Regions from separate parts of the Mesorhizobium sp. B4-1-4 genome, predicted to be linked through region 2. Evidence: predicted binding sites of a transcription regulator. Region 2 holds the regulator's gene; each other region holds the start of a gene.
What was found. Region 2 encodes LexA, which represses DNA repair genes until DNA is damaged. Its sites were predicted from a motif close to TGTTCNNNNTGTGTTCNG; they were not measured.

Region 1 (6,026 bases), 2.8 Mb from region 2:
CAGACCACCGGCACTTGGGAGCAGCGGCGCCAGGTGATCGAGGCGGCGTCCGACTAAGGCGCGTCGCGTGGAACGGATTCGTGCGACGGGCTTTAGATTCTTTGTTTTCATGCCTGTCGTTCTCCCAAAGCCGAGGTCACTTTTGGGCGACATGCATTGACCTTGCAGCAGCATTCCGCCGTTGCCCCGCCGCCTTGCTCCGCTAAGATTAGTGGATGAATTTTGGAGGAACGACGATGAGGATCGACGGCGGGTGCCATTGCGGCGCCATCACCTATGAAGCGGAGGTCGACCCGGAGAAGACCTCGATCTGTCACTGCACGGACTGCCAGCAACTGACCGGGACCGCCTTTCGTGTCACCGTTCCCGCGCCCGAGGATCACTACCGGATCACTCGGGGCACGCCAAGAATCTATATCAAGACCGGAGCAAGTGGCGCCAAGCGCGCCCAGGCGTTTTGCGGCGACTGCGGTTCGCATCTTTACGCGACGTCGGTCGGCGACGGTCCGAAGGTGTACGGGATTAGAGTGGGAACCGCGCGGCAACGCGAGGATCTCGTCCCGACACAACAGATATGGCATCGCTCGGCCCTGCGGTGGCTGCCGGAATTCAAGGTGACCACGATCGCGGAAGAGCGGTAGCCGCTCTTTTCGAAAATCGTATCCAAGGACCTGCAGGCATGTGCTAGGCTGTGCGCCATAGACATGGTGGGTGATCGTCATGCTCGAAGCCGACAAGGTTTTTTCCGGCTCGATTCCGGAAAACTACGACCGATACATGGTGCCGTTGATTTTCGAGCCGTTTGCCACGGATCTTGCACGACGAGCGGGGGCCTTGTCGCCCAGCGCCGTTTTGGAAGTCGCGGCGGGCACCGGGGTCGTCACTCGCGCATTGGCGCCAAAGCTGCCCCCTGGCGCCAGCTATGTCGTGACGGACCTCAACCAGCCGATGCTCGACTATGCCGCTTCGCGACAGGCTCCCGACGGCCGTATCCAATGGCGCCAGGCCGATGCGCTGGCGCTGCCGTTTGAAAATGCGGCTTTCGATCTCGTTTGTTGCCAGTTTGGGGCGATGTTCTTTCCCAACCGCCTGTCCGCCTATCGTGAGGCGAAGCGGGTCCTCGAGCCCGGTGGACATTTTCTGTTCAACGTCTGGGATCGCATCGAGGAGAATGTGTTTGCCGATGATGTGACCAATGCGCTGGCAAGGATTTTTCCGGACGATCCGCCGCGCTTTCTGGCACGCACGCCACACGGCTATCACGATAAGGCATTGATCCGCAGTGAGCTGGAGGACGCCGGTTTCTCCCAAGTGGTGATCGAGACGAGAGCCGAACAAAGCCGCGCATCCTCGCCGCGCGTTCCGGCTGTTGCCTATTGCCAGGGAACTGTTCTTCGCACCGAAATCGAGGCCAGGGATCCGGGGAAACTGGACGCTGCAACAGATTATGCCGCATCCGCGATTGCCGACAGGCATGGCAGCGGCGAGGTCGCCGCCAAAATCCAGGCACACATCGTCATGGCTGTGGTTTAGAATTATCCGTACGCCACTTCGGGATGAAGCCGTCGAGCGGTTCAGCGTTCACTGCAATCGTTGACCCGCTCTGGCTCCGAGTTCTTACGCAATTCGGGACGGACAACCGCCATGCACTTTTCCTGGAATTGCTTTAGCTCTTTGTTCTTGCGCAATTCCGGACGGAAAACCGCTACGCACTTTTCCTGGATTGCTTTTAGTCGTCGCCTTCGACGACCCGCAGCCTGAGCTGTCCGGTCTTTGAATCGGCGACGCGCGGGCCGGGGTCGAGTTTCGCGGCCGGTGCCCGTGACGGTGTCTCCGGGCCGGCATCGCCATCGGCCTGCGCGCCGAACTCCAGCGCCTCGATCTTCTGGCCACGTTTGGTCACTTTCGAGGTCGACACGAGGATATCGTCTATGTCCTTGGCGGATTGGCCGAAATGGACCTGCAGCTTGCGCACGCGCTCGTCGACACGCGCGACATCCTCCATCAGGCGGATCACTTCGCCCTGGATCAGATGCGCCTGTTCGCGCATGCGGGCATCCTTCAGGATCGCCTGGATGACCTGGATCGACAGCATCAGCAGGGACGGCGAAACGATGACGACGCGGGCGCGGTGCGCCTTGTGGACGATCGCCTCGAAATTCTCGTGGATCTCGGCGAATACCGATTCCGACGGCACGAACATGAAAGCTGTGTCCTGCGTCTCGCCCTGGATCAGGTATTTTTCCGAAATATCGCGAACGTGGATTTCGATATCGCGGCGGAAGGCCTGCGCCGCGACCTTCTGCAAATCGGCGCCATCGGCGGCGCGGATGGCATTCCACGCCTCCAGCGGAAATTTGGCATCGATGGCAAGCGACGGCGCGCCGTTCGGCATCTTCACCAGGCAGTCCGGCCGGCTGCCGTTCGACAGCGTCGCCTGGAATTCATAGGCGCCGTGCGGCAGGCCGTCGGCGACGATCGCCTCCATGCGTGACTGGCCGAAGGCGCCGCGCGTCTGCTTGTTGGAGAGGATGGCCTGCAACTGCACGACCTGGCCGGCGAGCGACTGGATATTGCCTTGCGCGGTGTCGATGACCGCCAGCCGTTCCTGCAGCTTCGCCAGGCTCTCATGCGTTGATTTGGTCTGCTCGGTCATGGTCTGGCCGAGGCGGCCGGTCATGGCGTCAAGCCTCTGGCCGATCGACTGCGTCAGCTCCGCCTGGCGCGCGCCGAACACTTCGGCGATTGCGCCCATGCGCCCCTGCATTTCGGCCTGGGCCTGCAATATGCCGGCCATGCGCGCCTCGGCGTCGCGGGCGTGGTCGGCGGCTTCCGCGACGGCGACCGCGCGCGCCTTGGCCGACCGCCACAGCGCGACGACGAGCGCCACGAACAGGGCGAAAAACAGCAACGCGCCGAAGGCCAGCGCGTGGCCGAGCGTGATTGTCGAGGCGCCAAGCCGTGCGACGGGCTCCGAAAGGATGGTGCTCAGGTCATTCATGTGGACAGCATAGCCGATTCGGCCTGATAGCACAGATCAAAACGTGAACGGGGCTCGGGCGCACCGGTTGACGCCATTCCTGCGAGGTCTTAGGTGGAACGCCATGCCGATCAAGCCGCTCATCATTCTTCCCGATCCGATCCTGCGCCAGGTCTCCAAGCCGGTGGAACGCGTCGACTCGCCCCTGCAAAAGCTGGCCGACGACATGCTGGCGACCATGTATGACGCGCCAGGCATCGGACTGGCGGCAATCCAGGTCGGCGAACCGCTGCGCATGCTGGTGATCGATCTGGCCAAGGAAGACGAAACGCCGGCGCCGCATGTCTTCATCAACCCAGAGATCCTGGATAGCGCCGATCAGCGCTCGGTCTACGAGGAAGGCTGCCTGTCGATCCCCGACTATTATGCCGAGGTCGAACGCCCGGCCTCCGTGCGGGTGAAATATCTCGACCGCGACGGCAAGCTGCAGGAGATGGAGGCCGAAGGGCTGATGGCGACCTGCCTGCAGCATGAGATCGATCATCTCAACGGCGTTCTGTTCATCGACCATATCTCGAAGCTGAAGCGCGACATGGTGGTGAAGAAGTTCAAGAAGCTCGCCAGGGACAAGGCGCCGGGCAAGCTGGTGGGATAGGGGAAATGCCCCTTCGCGTCATCTTCATGGGCACGCCGGAGTTTTCGGTGCCGACGCTGCGCGCCATCGCCGAAGCCGGGCATGAAATATCAGCCGTCTATACCCAGCCGCCGCGTGCCGCCGGACGGCGTGGGCTGGAGTTGACGCCGTCGCCGGTGCAACGCGAGGCCGAGCGGCTAGGCATCGCGGTGCGTACACCGACCTCCCTCAAGGCCGAGGCCGAGCAGGCCGCCTTCCGTGATCTGCGGGCCGATGTCGCGGTGGTCGTGGCCTATGGATTGCTGCTGCCGAAGGCGGTTCTGGAGGCGCCACGGCTTGGCTGCATCAACGGCCATGCATCGCTTCTGCCGCGCTGGCGGGGGGCCGCTCCCATCCAGCGCGCCATCATGGCGGGCGACCTGGAAACCGGCATGATGGTGATGCGCATGGAAGAGGGTTTGGACACCGGACCGGTGGGATTGGTTGAAAAATGCGCCATCGACCCCGATATGACAGCCGGCGATCTGCATGATCGGTTGATGTGCGTCGGTGCTGCCCTGATGGTGGAAGCGCTGGCCTGGCTGGAAAAGAACACCCTTACATTTACCGCGCAAGCGGCGGAAGGGGTGACTTACGCCAGAAAAATCGATAAATCCGAGACGCGCATGGACTGGACTCGGCCGGCGGCCGAGGTCCACAACCACCTTCGTGGCCTGTCGCCCTTTCCCGGCGCCTGGTCCGAGATTGACATTGGCGGCCGCCCGGAGCGGCTGAAACTGCTTCGCTCGACGCTATCTGAAGGCGTATCGCTTTCGGAAGTTTTGGGCGAGTCGGGAGGAATTCTCGATGACCGTCTGACGGTCGCCTGCGGGACAGGCGCGATCAGGCTGGTCGAAGTTCAACGGGCGGGCGGAAGGCCCGCCGCCGCGTCGGAATTCCTGCGCGGAGCCAAGATCGAAAAAGGAATGAAGTTCTCATGAGCATGATGTCGATACGCGCGGCGACGCCGCGGGATCGCGAGGCTATCCGCCTCGTTGAGGAACACGCTTTCGGCCAGCAGTCGGAAGCAGGGCTGGTCGATGCGCTGGTGACCGGCGGCGATGCCGTTGCCGAACTGGTGGCGGAAGAGGATGGCCAAGTCATCGGCCACATCCTGTTTTCGCGCCTGTTCGTCCAGAACGGCGGCAAGCGTTTCGCGGCCGTGGCGCTGGCGCCGCTGGCGGTGGAACCTTCGTTCCATGGCAGCGGCATTGGCGGGGCGCTGATCCGCGAGGCGCATATCCGGCTCAAGGATGCCGGCGAGACGCTGGCCGTCGTGCTGGGCGATCCGGCTTATTACGGCCGTTTCGGCTACAGCCACGCCCGCGCCGAGAAATTCGAGAGCGAGTATCAGGGCGAGGCGCTGCAGGCACTGGCCTGGGGTGACGCTCCGGAGACCGGCAGGCTGGTCTACGCCCCGGCCTTCACCGCTCTCGCCGCGTAGCGCAGGCCACCGTTTCACGGAAACGGCGAACTGCTCTGCGTTTTTGTTCAAACGCAATTCCGGACGGAAAACCGCTTCCACTTTTCCTGGAATTGCTCGAGGCGAGAGCTCTGGTCGCAAATGCCGCGTTTTCGCCTCGACATCGAATATGACGGCAGCCGGTTTGCCGGCTGGCAGCACCAGGCCGATCAGCCTTCCGTGCAGCAGGCGATCGAGCAGGCGATCGAAAAATTCTGTGGCGAGGCAGTCCGGCTGCGCGCCGCAGGCCGTACCGATGCCGGCGTGCACGCCACCGCGCAGGTGGCGCATGTCAACCTTGCCAAAGCGTGGCCTGGCGACAAGGTGCGCGATGCCGTCAACGCCCATCTGCAGGCTGCCGGCGCACGTGTCGCGATCCTAAGGGCCGTGGCCGTCTCGGACGATTTCGACGCGCGCTTCTCGGCCACCGGCCGTCACTATCTCTACCGCATCCTCAACCGGCGTGCGCCTTCGGCGCTGGAAAAGGGCAAGGTGTGGTGGGTGCCAAAGCAGCTTGATGCCAGCGCCATGCACGAAGCAGCGAAGATCCTGCTCGGGCGGCACGACTTCACCACCTTCCGCTCGACGCAGTGCCAGGCCAACAGCCCGGTCAGGACGCTGGAGCGGCTCGATGTGAGCCGGACGGGCGACCTGATCGAGGTGCGGGCCTCGGCGCGTTCCTTCCTGCACAACCAGGTGCGCTCCATGGTCGGCTCGCTCAAACGGATCGGCGAGGGCGGTTGGACCGTCGGCGACCTCAAGGCGGCGCTCGAGGCACGCGACCGCGCCGCCTGCGGCCAGGTGGCGCCGCCCGACGGGCTTTTCCTGATCGGGGTCGACTACCCCAGCCAGAGTCCGGAAGACTCTACCCCCGGCTGAATCCGGAAGGGCTTTACACCCGGGTAAACTCG
Region 2 (6,026 bases):
GATGTGCGACATCGATGGCACGTCCCAGCCCATGGCCTTGTAGATCACCGTCTGGCGGGCCGCATTGGTCAGGTGATCGTCGCCCCGAATGATATGCGTTACGCCCATGTCATGGTCGTCGACGACGACGGCGTGCATGTAGGTCGGGTTGCCGTCCGAACGCAGAATGATGAAATCGTCGAGATCCTTGTTGGGGAATCGCACCTCGCCCTGGACACGGTCGTGCACCACCGTCTCGCCCTCGGTTGGCGCCTTGATGCGGATTGCGCCCTTGACCCCGGGAGGCGCCTCGGACGGATCACGATCACGCCACTGGCCGTTGTAGCGTGGCGGCAGGCCCTTGGCACGCGCTGCCTCGCGCATCGCCTCCAGTTCGGCAGGCGTCTCGTAGCTGTAGTAGGCCTTGCCCAGGCGCACGAGTTCCTCGGCCACCTCGCGATGCCGCGGCGCGCGCTCGAATTGGGAGACAGCGTCGCCGTCCCAGCCAAGACCGAGCCAGGAGAGTCCGTCCAGGATGGCGGCCGTCGCCGCATCGGTCGAACGCTCGCGATCGGTGTCCTCGATGCGCAGCAGCATCGTACCGCCGGTGTGCTTGGCATAGAGCCAGTTGAACAGCGCCGTGCGGGCGCCGCCGATGTGCAGATAGCCGGTGGGCGAGGGGGCAAAACGGGTGACGACCTTGTCGGACATGAAATTCTTGGAAACCATCTGAAGCGGGGTTGGGTTGCGCGGACTTTCGCGCGTCGCGGGTTCATGTACCATAGGGCGTCAGGGGTGCAAGGGGCAGACCCGATGGCTGGACGAGGCCGGGGCTCGGATCGGGGCGAGGACGCTGTTGCCGGCGTCAGCGAACGGTCATTGTTTGCAACGCGTCCGGCTATCCCGTTGCCATCGCCGACATCCCTTGTGCCGGCGCCCGGCACCCGGCAGCCGCAGGCGGATATCCCTGCGCCAAGTCCACCGCCTGCCGCAGGCAGGATTGCGCGCGTACGCCGGCAATTCGGCCTGACATCATTGCCTCGCCTGCGCCATGGCGTGGCCAAGGCGGCGGAACTGGAACTTGACCGGGGCATCGCCTTTCTGCTGGTGCCGGTCTGTCTGGCCGCCGGAGTGATCGGCTACTATTCGCTGGCGGCGGAGCCTGATTTTGCCAAGCCTGTAGCGGTCGTCGTGCTGACGGCGCTCTGTGCGCTTGCCTCGCGTTCCTGGCCAAAAACCCATCTGTGTTTCACGGCGATGCTGCTGTGCGCGCTGGGCCTGCTCGCGGCGAAGGTCGAAACATGGCGAGCCGGAACACGCATGCTGGGCTCTGAGATTTCGACTGAGGTGACGGGCCGCGTCGTCTCGCTCGACCGGATGGAGACCGGCCGCATCCGGCTGACCATTGACGTGACGTCCACCGCCCGGCCGAAACTGCGCTATGCGCCGGAAAGGGTCCGGCTTTCGGCACGCAAGATACCGCGGGAATTGGCCGCCGGCTCGTTGATATCAGGCTATGCCAAACTCTTGCCGCCGACCGGTCCGGTGCGGCCGGACAGCTATGATTTCTCCTTCGACAGCTACTTCGCCGGCATCGGCGGCAGCGGGTTTTTTCTCGGCAATCCCAGGATTGTCACAGCCGAGGACGACATGCCTCTTTTGGCTCGCCTGTCCGCTGCGGTGGAAAATGCCCGCCAATCCATCGCCGGCCGCATCACGGGCATCGTCGGCGGCGCCGAAGGCGAGATCGCCGCGGCACTGATCGTCGGCGTGCGCGCCGGCATTCCCGACGAAATCAACGAGGCGATGCGGCGCACCGGCATCTATCACATCATCTCCATTTCCGGACTGCATATGGCGCTGGTCGCGGGCACCGTCATGGGTCTGCTGCGCGGCGCCTTCGCGCTGTTTCCAGATTTTTCCGCACGAAGGCCGGTGAAGAAATACGCGGCCGCCGCAGCGCTCTTCTCGATCGCTGCCTATCTCGTCATTTCGGGCATCGTCGTTGCCGCCGAACGCAGCTTCATCATGCTGGCGGTGATGCTGATCGCGGTTCTGTTCGATCGCGCGGCACTGACCATGCGCAACCTGGCGATCTCGGCGATCGCCGTCATACTGGTCTCGCCGCATGAGGTGGTCGGACCGAGCTTCCAGATGTCGTTCGCCGCGACCGCCGCCCTGGTTGGCGCCTATGCCGGTTGGGCGGATTATCGTGCGCGAAAAACGAGGCCGCCATCGCCGAAGCTATCCCTGCCAGGGCTTCTGACGCAAAAATTCCTGCTGACGACGGGTGGATTGGCTATGACCTCCATCATCGCCGGCAGCGCTACGGCGCCGTTTGCCATTTGGCATTTCCAGCGTGTATCGCCGCTCAGCTTGTTCGCCAATCTGGCCGTCATGCCGATCGTTTCGGTCGTGATGTTCCTGGCCGTCGCCAGCGCGTTGCTCATGCCGTTCGGCTTGGATGTGCCATCCCTTTACCTGATGGGCAAGGGCCTGACGGCAATGATCGCCATATCGGCGTGGATATCGGAACGCTCTCCTGTCGATGCGGTCGGGCTGATTTCCCAGCAATCCGTGCTGCTGGTGACGGTCGCCCTGGTCATCGCGACGATGGCGACGACATGGCTGCGGCTCGCCGCACTCCCATTCGCACTTGCCGGCCTGTTGACTGTGTCGGATACGCGCACGCCCGATGTGCTGATCTCGGAAGATGCCCGACTGGTCGCGGTGCCGATCGGCGGTGGCGAACTCGCGGTCAGCCGGGCACGCCCGAACGAATTCACCGTCGACAACTGGAAACGTGCATTGGTATCCGAAAGCATCGTCGTGCCAGAGGTGTTCAACAAGACAGACGGGCAGTTCACCATCGCCGATGCCGTAAACCTGCCGCCGGGAGCACCGTTCTACTGCACCGACGGCGTCTGCCTCGCCAGGCACCCGTCCGGAGCGATCGTCGCGCATGTCGAAGACCGCAAGGATACCTGGAAGGCCTGCGGTTTCGCCGACGTGATCGTCGTCAACGACGCGACCGGCTATGACGCCTGCCATAACCCGCTGGTTCTCGTCGTCACCAAACGGCAACTCGCTCGCAAAGGGAGTGCTGCGGTCTTCTTCGACCGCCAATCGGCGACTGGCCCACCAATCGTCAGCTTCGCCGTCGACAGGCCATACCGTCCCTGGCATGAACAGCGCAAATTCTCGCGCGAGGCGAGGGGCCTGCCGCCCTATAAAAAGCCTGACAATACAAGCGCGCCAGTGCCTGCTCAGTAGCGCCTGATCAGCCCGACGAGTTTGCCTTGCACCTTGACCCTGTCCGGCCCGAAAATGCGGGTCTCGTAGGCCGGGTTGGCGGCTTCAAGGGCAATCGAAGCTCCCTTGCGGCGGAACCGTTTCAGGGTCGCTTCCTCTTCGTCGACCAGCGCCACGACGATCTCGCCCGGGCTCGCTGTATCGGCGTTGCGGATGATGACCGTGTCGCCATCGAAGATCCCGGCCTCGATCATCGAGTCCCCCTTGACCTCCAGCGCATAGTGCTCGCCCCCCATGATCATGTCAGGCGGCACCGAGATCGAATGCGTCTGGTGCTGGATGGCATCGATCGGCACACCGGCGGCGATACGGCCCATCACCGGGATCGAGACCGCGGGAATCGCATCGTCGTCATTGCCGGCCGCGGGCAAGCGCGACGGCGCCGGCTTGATCTGACGACCAAGGTTGCCCTGACCGAGGCTGCCCTGGATGACACTTGGCGAAAATTTCTTTGCCGCATTGAGGCCCGGCGCGATCGAATCCGGCAACCTGAGCACTTCCAGTGCGCGCGCCCGATTGGGCAGTCTCCGAATAAAGCCACGTTCCTCCAGCGCCGTGATCAGGCGGTGGATCCCCGACTTGGAGGCAAGATCAAGAGCCTCTTTCATCTCGTCGAAGGAGGGCGGGATGCCGCTTTCCTTGAGCCGTTCATGAATGAACATCAGCAGTTCATGTTGCTTGCGCGTCAGCATGGCGGCCCCCAAGGCATTGAACGAAGGGTCTGAATCGGAATCGAAAAACAAACCCAGAACAAACACTATCTGTTCCAGTTGTGTTCCGCAACCGTTTAAAGTTTAGTGAATTTGTTAAGGGGTTCGAAATTTTTGCCGCCGGCAACAAACGGCAACCGACGCTTACCGACGATTTCTGCCCCGGACACACGCATTGAAATCGTTTTGGTTAATGGCCTGTGGCCCACCCCTTGTTGAGGTTTGGCTTCATCGTTTGAAAGGCGCACGGGGCGATTTATGGAGTCGCCCAGTGTCATCCCAGCGGAACGAAACGAAACCAAAACGCCAACGTTCGCCAGCTCGCTTGGGGATGGATCCGTGTGTAAGCGTCGGACTGCGCGGAAGCGCCGAAATCATCCGGAAACCGCTTTCAGGCTGCCGGCGCGTGCGGTGTAGTTGTTGGCGCTGCTGTCTTCGCTGTGAAATAGACGTGCAGCGTGTAGCCGATATGCGCCGTCATCAATGCCTTTGCCCGCTCGACATCACGATCGAGCGCCGCCTCCATGATCGCGGTGTGATGCTCGATCGCGATCGCCTCGCGCAGTGCGTCCATGGCCTCTCCATAGCCATGCTTGAGGCCGGCCGCTGCCCGCAAAGTCGGCGCCAGGCCGAGAAAACGATGATGTCGCCGCAGCTGATCCGCGATCGTCGAGCGGAATCGCAGCAGCCAGTTGGACGTCGCAGCACTCAGCAGCGCCGCGTGAAAGGCCTCGTGGCTTTCGTCCCACTGATCGACGGCCGCATCCGAGGGGTCGTCAACCGCGGTCTTGCAGCGAGAGAGCCGGTAATGAGCGGTGACAACGGCATCTTCCCATTGCCTGTCGCCTTTTTCCATCGATTCCAGGAACAGGGGCATCTCGACAACCATCCGCGCGCGCGCCAGGTCCTCGAGTTCGGCCCGCGACACGGGAGCGACGGCAAAGCCGCGATTGCTGATGGCAGTGACAAGGCGCTCGGCTTCAAGCCGAGACAATGCTTCACGCAGCGGCGTCCAGCCGACGCCATATGTGCCGCGCAGCGCACTCAACTTGAGCGGCGCACCCGGCATGAGGCGCGTCGTCAGAATATCGCGCCGCAGCAGCTGATAGGCCGCCTCCGTCTTTGTGGAACTATTCTGATCCTGCATCGCAGTCCGTCCATCGTCAGGCTTGGAAAATTATATATCATGGCGGTGCATGGCAAGAATTATATATAATGTTTGACATGGACCGGCGGACTGACCATGATCGCCTGATGTGCCGTCTTTAAGCGGCGCTAATCAAATCTGGGAGGAAATGATGTTGAAGTCGAAATGGCTGTCAGGATTGGCCCTGGCAGGCGCCTTGATGGTCAGCGCCGGCAGCGCCGCGGCCGATCAGATTCGTATCGGCATAGCCAATTTCGGAGAGCATCCTCAGTTGAATGCCGCCATAGCCGGTTTCAAGAAGGCGCTGACGGACAATGGCTTTGTCGAGGGCAAGGACGTCGTCTACACCGAGAGCCATACCAATTTCGACGCATCGCTTGTGCCGCAGATGATCGCCAAGCTGCAGGCGGAGCAGCCCAAGCTGATTTACACCATCACCACGCCAGTCTCGCAGATCGCCAAGAAGGCGCTCGCAGGGTCCGGCATTCCGATCGTCTTTGCCGCGGTCACCGATCCGGTCGCGGCCAAGCTGGTGCCGTCATGGGACTCCGGAGACGAAGGCATGACCGGCGCCAGCGATCTGCAGGATGTCGCCGCGGTGATGGCCTTCACCAAGAAGCTGCTGCCGAACGCCAAGCGCTTTGGCGTGCCCTACAATCCAGGCGAGGCCAATGACGTCGCCCTGATCGAAAAGATCAAGGCGGCGGCACCCACGGCCGGCTTCGAGGTCGTGGAGGTCGGCATCGACAACGTCAATGACATCCAGCAACGCATCGCTTCGCTTGCCGGCAAGGCCGACGTGATCTACGGCCCGGCTTCGAACCTGATCCAGCCGGCGATTGCCGCTGTCTCCGCAGCCGCTCGCCAGGCCGGTATCC
Region 3 (6,026 bases), 2.7 Mb from region 2:
GCAACTCAACCACGGCCTCGGCTGTCGGAGCTTCTTCGTGCGTTGCCTCAACTGGTGCGGCCACGGGCTCTTCCGCGGCGGGTTCGGCCTCGACGGTATCGGCGGCAGGGGTTTCGGATGCCGGACCCACAGCGATGGCCATATCAGACGCAGGTTCCGAACCTTCGACGGACGCTTCCGCTGCAACATCTATAGCCGCGTCTTCCGCCGCCTTTGCGCGGGCGGCTTCCTCCGCCGCGAGCTTGGCGGCTGCGGCTTCCCGCGCTGCATTGTCCTGTGCCTCGATCCGTGCCTTGACTTCCGCCGCCGGCTTCGGCTCGGCACGATAGCCCAAACCCTTCAGGATCTCTTCCATGTCGTCGGCGGTGGCGCCGAGGATCGACATCATTGGCGGTGTCACCATGAAGGACTGGCCGTCATAGGCCCCATCCGGACGCTGGCCGAGGCCAGGCTTCCAGTTGGTCGCCGGGCGGATCAGGTCGGCCAGCCGCTCCAATATGTCGATGCGTACGGCGCGGCGGCCGAGATTGCGGTAGCCGGCGAGCTTGTAGAAGGCCTTGTCGAAGGCCGGGTCGATGACCACCGAGGTGCGGCCCGACGCCAGCGCGTGGACGACGTCGCCAAAGCCGGGCTTGTCCTTGCCGTCATTCTTCAGCGCCCACAGCAGCGTCACCAGCCCGGCGGGTGCCGGCTTGATCAGCGCCGGGACGAAGACATGGTAGGCGCCGAAGCGCACGCCCAACCGGCGAAGGGCGGCTCGGCCCTCCTGGTCGAGGGACTTCATCTCCTCGGCGATGTCGCGGCGGTTGATGAGGCCGAAATTCTCGACCAGCTGGAAGGCAATGCCGCGGCCGATGCCGGAAATCTGGTCGGCATTCTTCAGATCGACCAGCGGCTTCAACAGCGACTCGATCTGGAAATTGACGAAACGTTCGGCACGCGCCGCGACCTTGTCGCGCGCCGGCCCGGTCAGCTGTTCGTCGGCCAAAAGCACGAGGCGCGGCTTCAGCGCATCCTCGCCGGAGACCAGTGTGCCGATCGGCGCGCCGATCCAGCGCAGCATGCCGTCCGAGCCAAGCGCGAGGTCGCCATTGGCGCAGGCGCCGAAGCGTTCGGCACGCGCCTCGAACTCGGCGGCCAGCGCCTTCTGGGCGGCCGTGCGCACGGCCTTGGCGTCTTCGCCGCCGGCGCTCTGGTCGGCGGTGAAGCGGAACCCTTGCAATTCACCGACATGGTGGCCTTCGACGAGGACGGTTCCGGTAGGACTAATTTCGGCTTCAGGCATGGTATTTTCTCTAAGGCGCCGCATGAGGACGGAAGTCCTGCGGTCTACGAAGCGTTTCGTCAACCGCTCATGCAGCGCATCCGACAATCTGTCTTCGATTTCACGCGTCTTTTCCTGCCAGTGTGCCTGATCGGCCAGCCAGCCGGGCCGGTTCGACACGAATGTCCAGGTGCGGATCTGGGCAATGCGGTGCGACAGCGTGTCGATGTCGCCCTCGGTGGTGTCGGCGCGGCGCACCTGCTCGGCCATGTAATTCTCGTCGACATGGCCATGCCGGGCGAGGTCCATGTAGATCGACGCAATGAGGTCGGCATGCTGGGCCGGGGCGATCTTTCGGTAATCGGGAAGCGCGCAGGCCTCCCACAGCAGCGCCACGCGTTTGGCGTCTGTGGCTAGCGCGCGGATGTCCCCGTCGCGCGACAGATATTCGAGCGCCTGGGCATCCACCGCCGGCAGCGCGCGCGTCAGGCCTTCGACCGGCGCGTTGGTCTCGATCGAGCGCTTCAGCGCATCGAGGCTGGCAAAGTCGAAATGCGCGGTGCGCCACTGCAGCACCTTCACCGGATCGAAGTCATGACTCTCGATCTTGTTGACCAGCTCCTCGTCAAGCGGATCGACCTGGCCGGTGACGCCAAAAGTGCCGTCGCGCAGATGCCGGCCGGCGCGCCCGGCGATCTGGCCGAGTTCGGCCGCCGTCAGGTTGCGATACTGGTAGCCGTCGAATTTGCGGTTCTGGGCGAAGGCGACGTGGTCGAGATCGAGGTTGAGGCCCATGCCGATGGCATCGGTGGCGACGAGATAGTCGACATCGCCGGACTGGAACAGCGCCACCTGGGCGTTGCGGGTACGGGGCGAGAGCGCTCCGAGCACAACGGCCGCACCGCCCTGCTGGCGCCGGATCAGCTCGGCGATGGCATAGACCTCGTCGGCGGAGAAGGCGACGATTGCAGTGCGCCGGGGCAGGCGGGTCAGCTTCTTGGACCCAGCATAGGCCAGATGCGACAGCCGTGGGCGTGTCACCACCGAGACGCCCTTCAGCAGGCGCTGGAGGATGCCGTGCATCGTGGCCGCGCCGAGGAGCAGCGTTTCCTGGCGGCCGCGCAGATGCAGGATGCGGTCGGTGAAGATGTGGCCGCGCTCGAGGTCGCCCGCGAGCTGCACCTCGTCGATGGCGACGAAGGCGGCGTCGGTCTCGCGTGGCATGGCTTCGACGGTGCAGACCGAGTATTTGGCGCCTGGCGGCTGGATCTTCTCCTCGCCGGTGACCAGCGCGACCTTGTGGGCGCCAACTTTTTCGCAGACGCGGCTGTAGACCTCGCGCGCCAGCAGCCTGAGCGGCAGGCCGATGACGCCGGTTTCGTGCGCCACCATGCGCTCGATGGCGAGATGGGTCTTGCCGGTGTTGGTCGGCCCAAGCACGGCGGTCACGTCGCGGCCCGACAGGATCAGCGGCTGGGTGTGTTTCGGCTGGATGTTCATCGGCTCGGAAATAGGGCTTTCTGGCCTCTCATTGTCGGGACGTGCCCCGGACGGCGCGTATGACAGGCGACACATAGGGATTTCGAGCGCGAAGCGAAAGCGGAATGTTCCGCCGGCGGCTCGAAGGTGTCTGTGTGAAACTCCCGGTCGGTCGCTGATTAACGGATGGAACGAGTCTGGAACGAATCAGCGACGAATCGCTGACTCTTCCAGATTCAGCTTTTGTTCACGGCTACATATGGATTTTGTGACCATGAGTCTCACCACATGCTGAATCGTCGAACTGGCCCATTTTATGCAAGGCGAGCTTTGCCGTTAACCTTTGCCAGGAAACGAAGAAAGCGGTGCGACACGCTTCGCTCAACATTGTGAAATTGTTAATCTTTCTGAATCTGGCATTAAGGAACCGCAGGCGATTCCGGCCCTATTAACATTAACTTCCGCTCAAACCCGGAACGAATCGGCGACAAACCGGCGCCAGCGGTATTTTCCCTTTTTGTTCCGCCAATATCGGTGTTGTGAACAGCTTATGCACCGGGAATCCACAGGTTTGGCCACCGGTTTCGCACCGAGGGTCCCGCCGCCATTAACCTTGCGGATTGGGGATTGCGCTGCGGCGAAGACAGGCCTCAGCGTCAATTCGCAAACGGACCGTTTTCCCGATCCGTTTGTCGCCAGTGCGAGGCCGTTGGCCTCGGCGACGTGTCAGACGAAATACTGGCCGCCGTTTGCGGTGAGGGTCGAGCCGGTGATGAAACCGGCCTCTTCCGAAGCGAGGAAGACGACGCAGCGCGCGATCTCTTCCGGTTCGCCGAGGCGGCCGACGGGGATCTGCGGCAGGATGCGCTCGTTGAGCACCTTCTCGTCGATCGCCTTGACCATTTCGGTGGCGATGTAGCCGGGGCAGATGACGTTGACGGTGATGCCAGCGCGAGCCCCTTCCTGCGCCAGCGCCTTGGAGAAACCAATATCGCCGGCCTTGGCGGCGGAATAATTGACCTGACCGGCCTGGCCCTTCTGGCCGTTGATCGAGGAGATGGTGATGACGCGGCCGAACTTGCGGTCGCGCATGCCGCCCCACAGCGGGTGCGTCATGTTGAAGACACCAGACAAATTGGTGTCGATCACCTCTTTCCACTGCTCACGCGTAATCTTGTGGAACATGGCGTCGCGGGTGATGCCGGCATTGTTGACCAGCACCGAGACCGGGCCGAGGTCGGCCTCGACTTTTTTGATGCCGGCGGCGCAACCGTCATAGTCGGCAACCGACCATTTGTAGACCGGGATGCCGGTCTCGGCCTTGAATTTCGCCGCCGCGTCGTCGTTGCCGGCGTAGTTCGCGGCGACCGAATAGCCGGCGGTCTTCAAAGCGATCGAGATCGCCGCACCGATGCCGCGCGACCCACCCGTGACGATTGCAACCTTGGTCATGCTTTTCCCCTTTTGGATATCGCCCTGTTGGCGGGCTTGGCAGGCACTGGATATGGAACGGGCGGCTAAAGCGCGTCGCCTGACGTAAATTCAGGCGCTGCGCTTAGCTCTTTTTCTTGATGCATGTCGGCCTCCCAAAACCGCTGCGCACTTTTGGGCGACGTGCATTGACGCCGCCCGTTCGTTGATTTGTCAGAGCGCTTCCAAGCACATGGCGACGCCCATGCCGCCGCCGATGCACAGGGTGGCAAGACCCTTCTTGGCGCCTCTGCGGCGCATCTCGTAAACCAGGGTGTTGAAGATGCGGGCGCCCGAGGCGCCGATCGGATGGCCGATGGCGATAGCGCCGCCATTGACGTTGACGATCGAGGGATCCCAGCCCATGTCCTTGTTGACGGCGCAGGCCTGCGCCGCGAAAGCCTCATTGGCCTCGACAAGGTCAAGATCACCAACCGACCAGCCGGCCTTTTCCAGGGCCTTGCGCGAGGCGGGGATGGGTCCGGTGCCCATGATTGCCGGATCGACGCCAGCGGTTGCCCAGGACGCGATGCGCGCCAGCGGAGTGATGCCGCGCTTGACGGCTTCCGCTTCGCTCATCAGCAGCGCGCCGGCCGCACCGTCATTGATGCCGGATGCGTTGGCGGCGGTCACGGTGCCGTCCTTGTCGAAGGCCGGCTTCAGCTTGGTCATGGCGTCGAGCGTCGCGCCGTGGCGAATGTATTCGTCCTGGTCGACGACGGTGTCGCCCTTCCTGCCCTTGATGGTGAAGGCGACGATCTCGTCCTTGAACTTGCCGGCCTTCTGCGCGGCCTCGGCCTTGTTCTGCGAGGCCAGCGCAAACTGGTCCTGATCATCGCGGGTGATCTGGAACTGGCGGGCGACGTTTTCGGCGGTGTTGCCCATGTGGTAGCCGTTGAAGGCATCCCACAGCCCGTCCTTGATCATGGTGTCGATCATCTTGTAGTCGCCCATCTTGACGCCGGCGCGCAGGTGCTCGGCGTGCGGCGACAGCGACATCGATTCCTGGCCGCCGGCAATGATCACCTTGGCGTCGCCGGTGGCGATCTGCTGCATGCCGAGCGCAATGGCGCGCAGGCCCGAGCCGCACACCTGGTTGAGGCCCCAGGCGGTGGTCTCCTTCGGCAGGCCGGCGATGATCGAGGCCTGCCGGGCCGGGTTCTGCCCCTGAGCGGCGGTCAGTACCTGTCCGAGGATGACCTCGTCGACCTCGGCCGCTTCGACGCCGGCACGCGACAGCAATTCCTTGATGACGATGGCGCCCAGTTCATGGGCGGGCGTGGCGGCGAAAGCGCCGTTGAAGGAACCGACGGCCGTGCGCGCGGCGCTGGCAATGACGATGGAATCGGACATTTTGTTCTCCAGACCTCAAGCTGATGTTCTGTCGTTGAGGACTTTTCTTGCCCTTTCCCAACCTCAAGTCAAACCGGAAATCGGCATGGCGCGCATGCGTCGCAAGCAGAGCGCGCGTCGCCGCGGCGGTCGTTGGTCCGTTGCTGCGCAGCATATTTTGCCCGCTATGCAGCATTATGTGATCCCGCACTGCACAAACCGCTTGGAATTATGAGGCTTTTGCGCATATCCTCAAAAAGGGCGCAATCGTTACCGGCTGCTTACTCAGGCGCGCCGGTGTCTGGGGAGGATGCAGATGGCCGCAAAAGACGATCCGATCATTATCAAGAAATACGCCAATCGCCGCCTCTACAATACGGGCACGAGCACCTATGTGACGCTCGAGGATCTGGCCGAGATGGTCAAGAAGGGCGAGGAGTTCACCGTCCAGGACGCCAAGACCGGCGACGACATCACGCAC

Region 1: a site for LexA is predicted at 3,034-3,051, ahead of FJW03_RS25340 (DNA recombination protein RmuC). Genes of this name have one in related genera too.
Region 3: a site for LexA is predicted at 2,931-2,948, ahead of FJW03_RS21640 (helicase-related protein). Genes of this name have one in related genera too.

The regions. Positions count from the first base shown of each region.
Region 1 covers NZ_CP083950.1:5,256,023-5,262,048, reverse strand. The annotation lists gene FJW03_RS25355 (cation diffusion facilitator family transporter) at 1-57, shown strand, start outside; gene FJW03_RS25350 (GFA family protein) at 237-641, shown strand; gene FJW03_RS25345 (class I SAM-dependent methyltransferase) at 721-1,533, shown strand; gene FJW03_RS25340 (DNA recombination protein RmuC) at 1,730-3,001, opposite strand; gene def (peptide deformylase) at 3,105-3,635, shown strand; gene fmt (methionyl-tRNA formyltransferase) at 3,641-4,594, shown strand; gene FJW03_RS25325 (GNAT family N-acetyltransferase) at 4,591-5,097, shown strand; gene truA (tRNA pseudouridine(38-40) synthase TruA) at 5,218-5,994, shown strand.
Region 2 covers NZ_CP083950.1:1,797,713-1,803,738, forward strand. The annotation lists gene gltX (glutamate--tRNA ligase) at 1-690, opposite strand, end outside; gene FJW03_RS08655 (ComEC/Rec2 family competence protein) at 793-3,252, shown strand; gene lexA (transcriptional repressor LexA) at 3,246-3,983, opposite strand; gene FJW03_RS08665 (GntR family transcriptional regulator) at 4,393-5,148, opposite strand; gene FJW03_RS08670 (ABC transporter substrate-binding protein) at 5,300-6,026, shown strand, end outside.
Region 3 covers NZ_CP083950.1:4,492,587-4,498,612, reverse strand. The annotation lists gene FJW03_RS21640 (helicase-related protein) at 1-2,764, opposite strand, end outside; gene phbB (acetoacetyl-CoA reductase) at 3,470-4,195, opposite strand; gene FJW03_RS21630 (acetyl-CoA C-acetyltransferase) at 4,388-5,566, opposite strand; gene FJW03_RS21625 (hypothetical protein) at 5,547-5,780, shown strand; gene phaR (polyhydroxyalkanoate synthesis repressor PhaR) at 5,862-6,026, shown strand, end outside.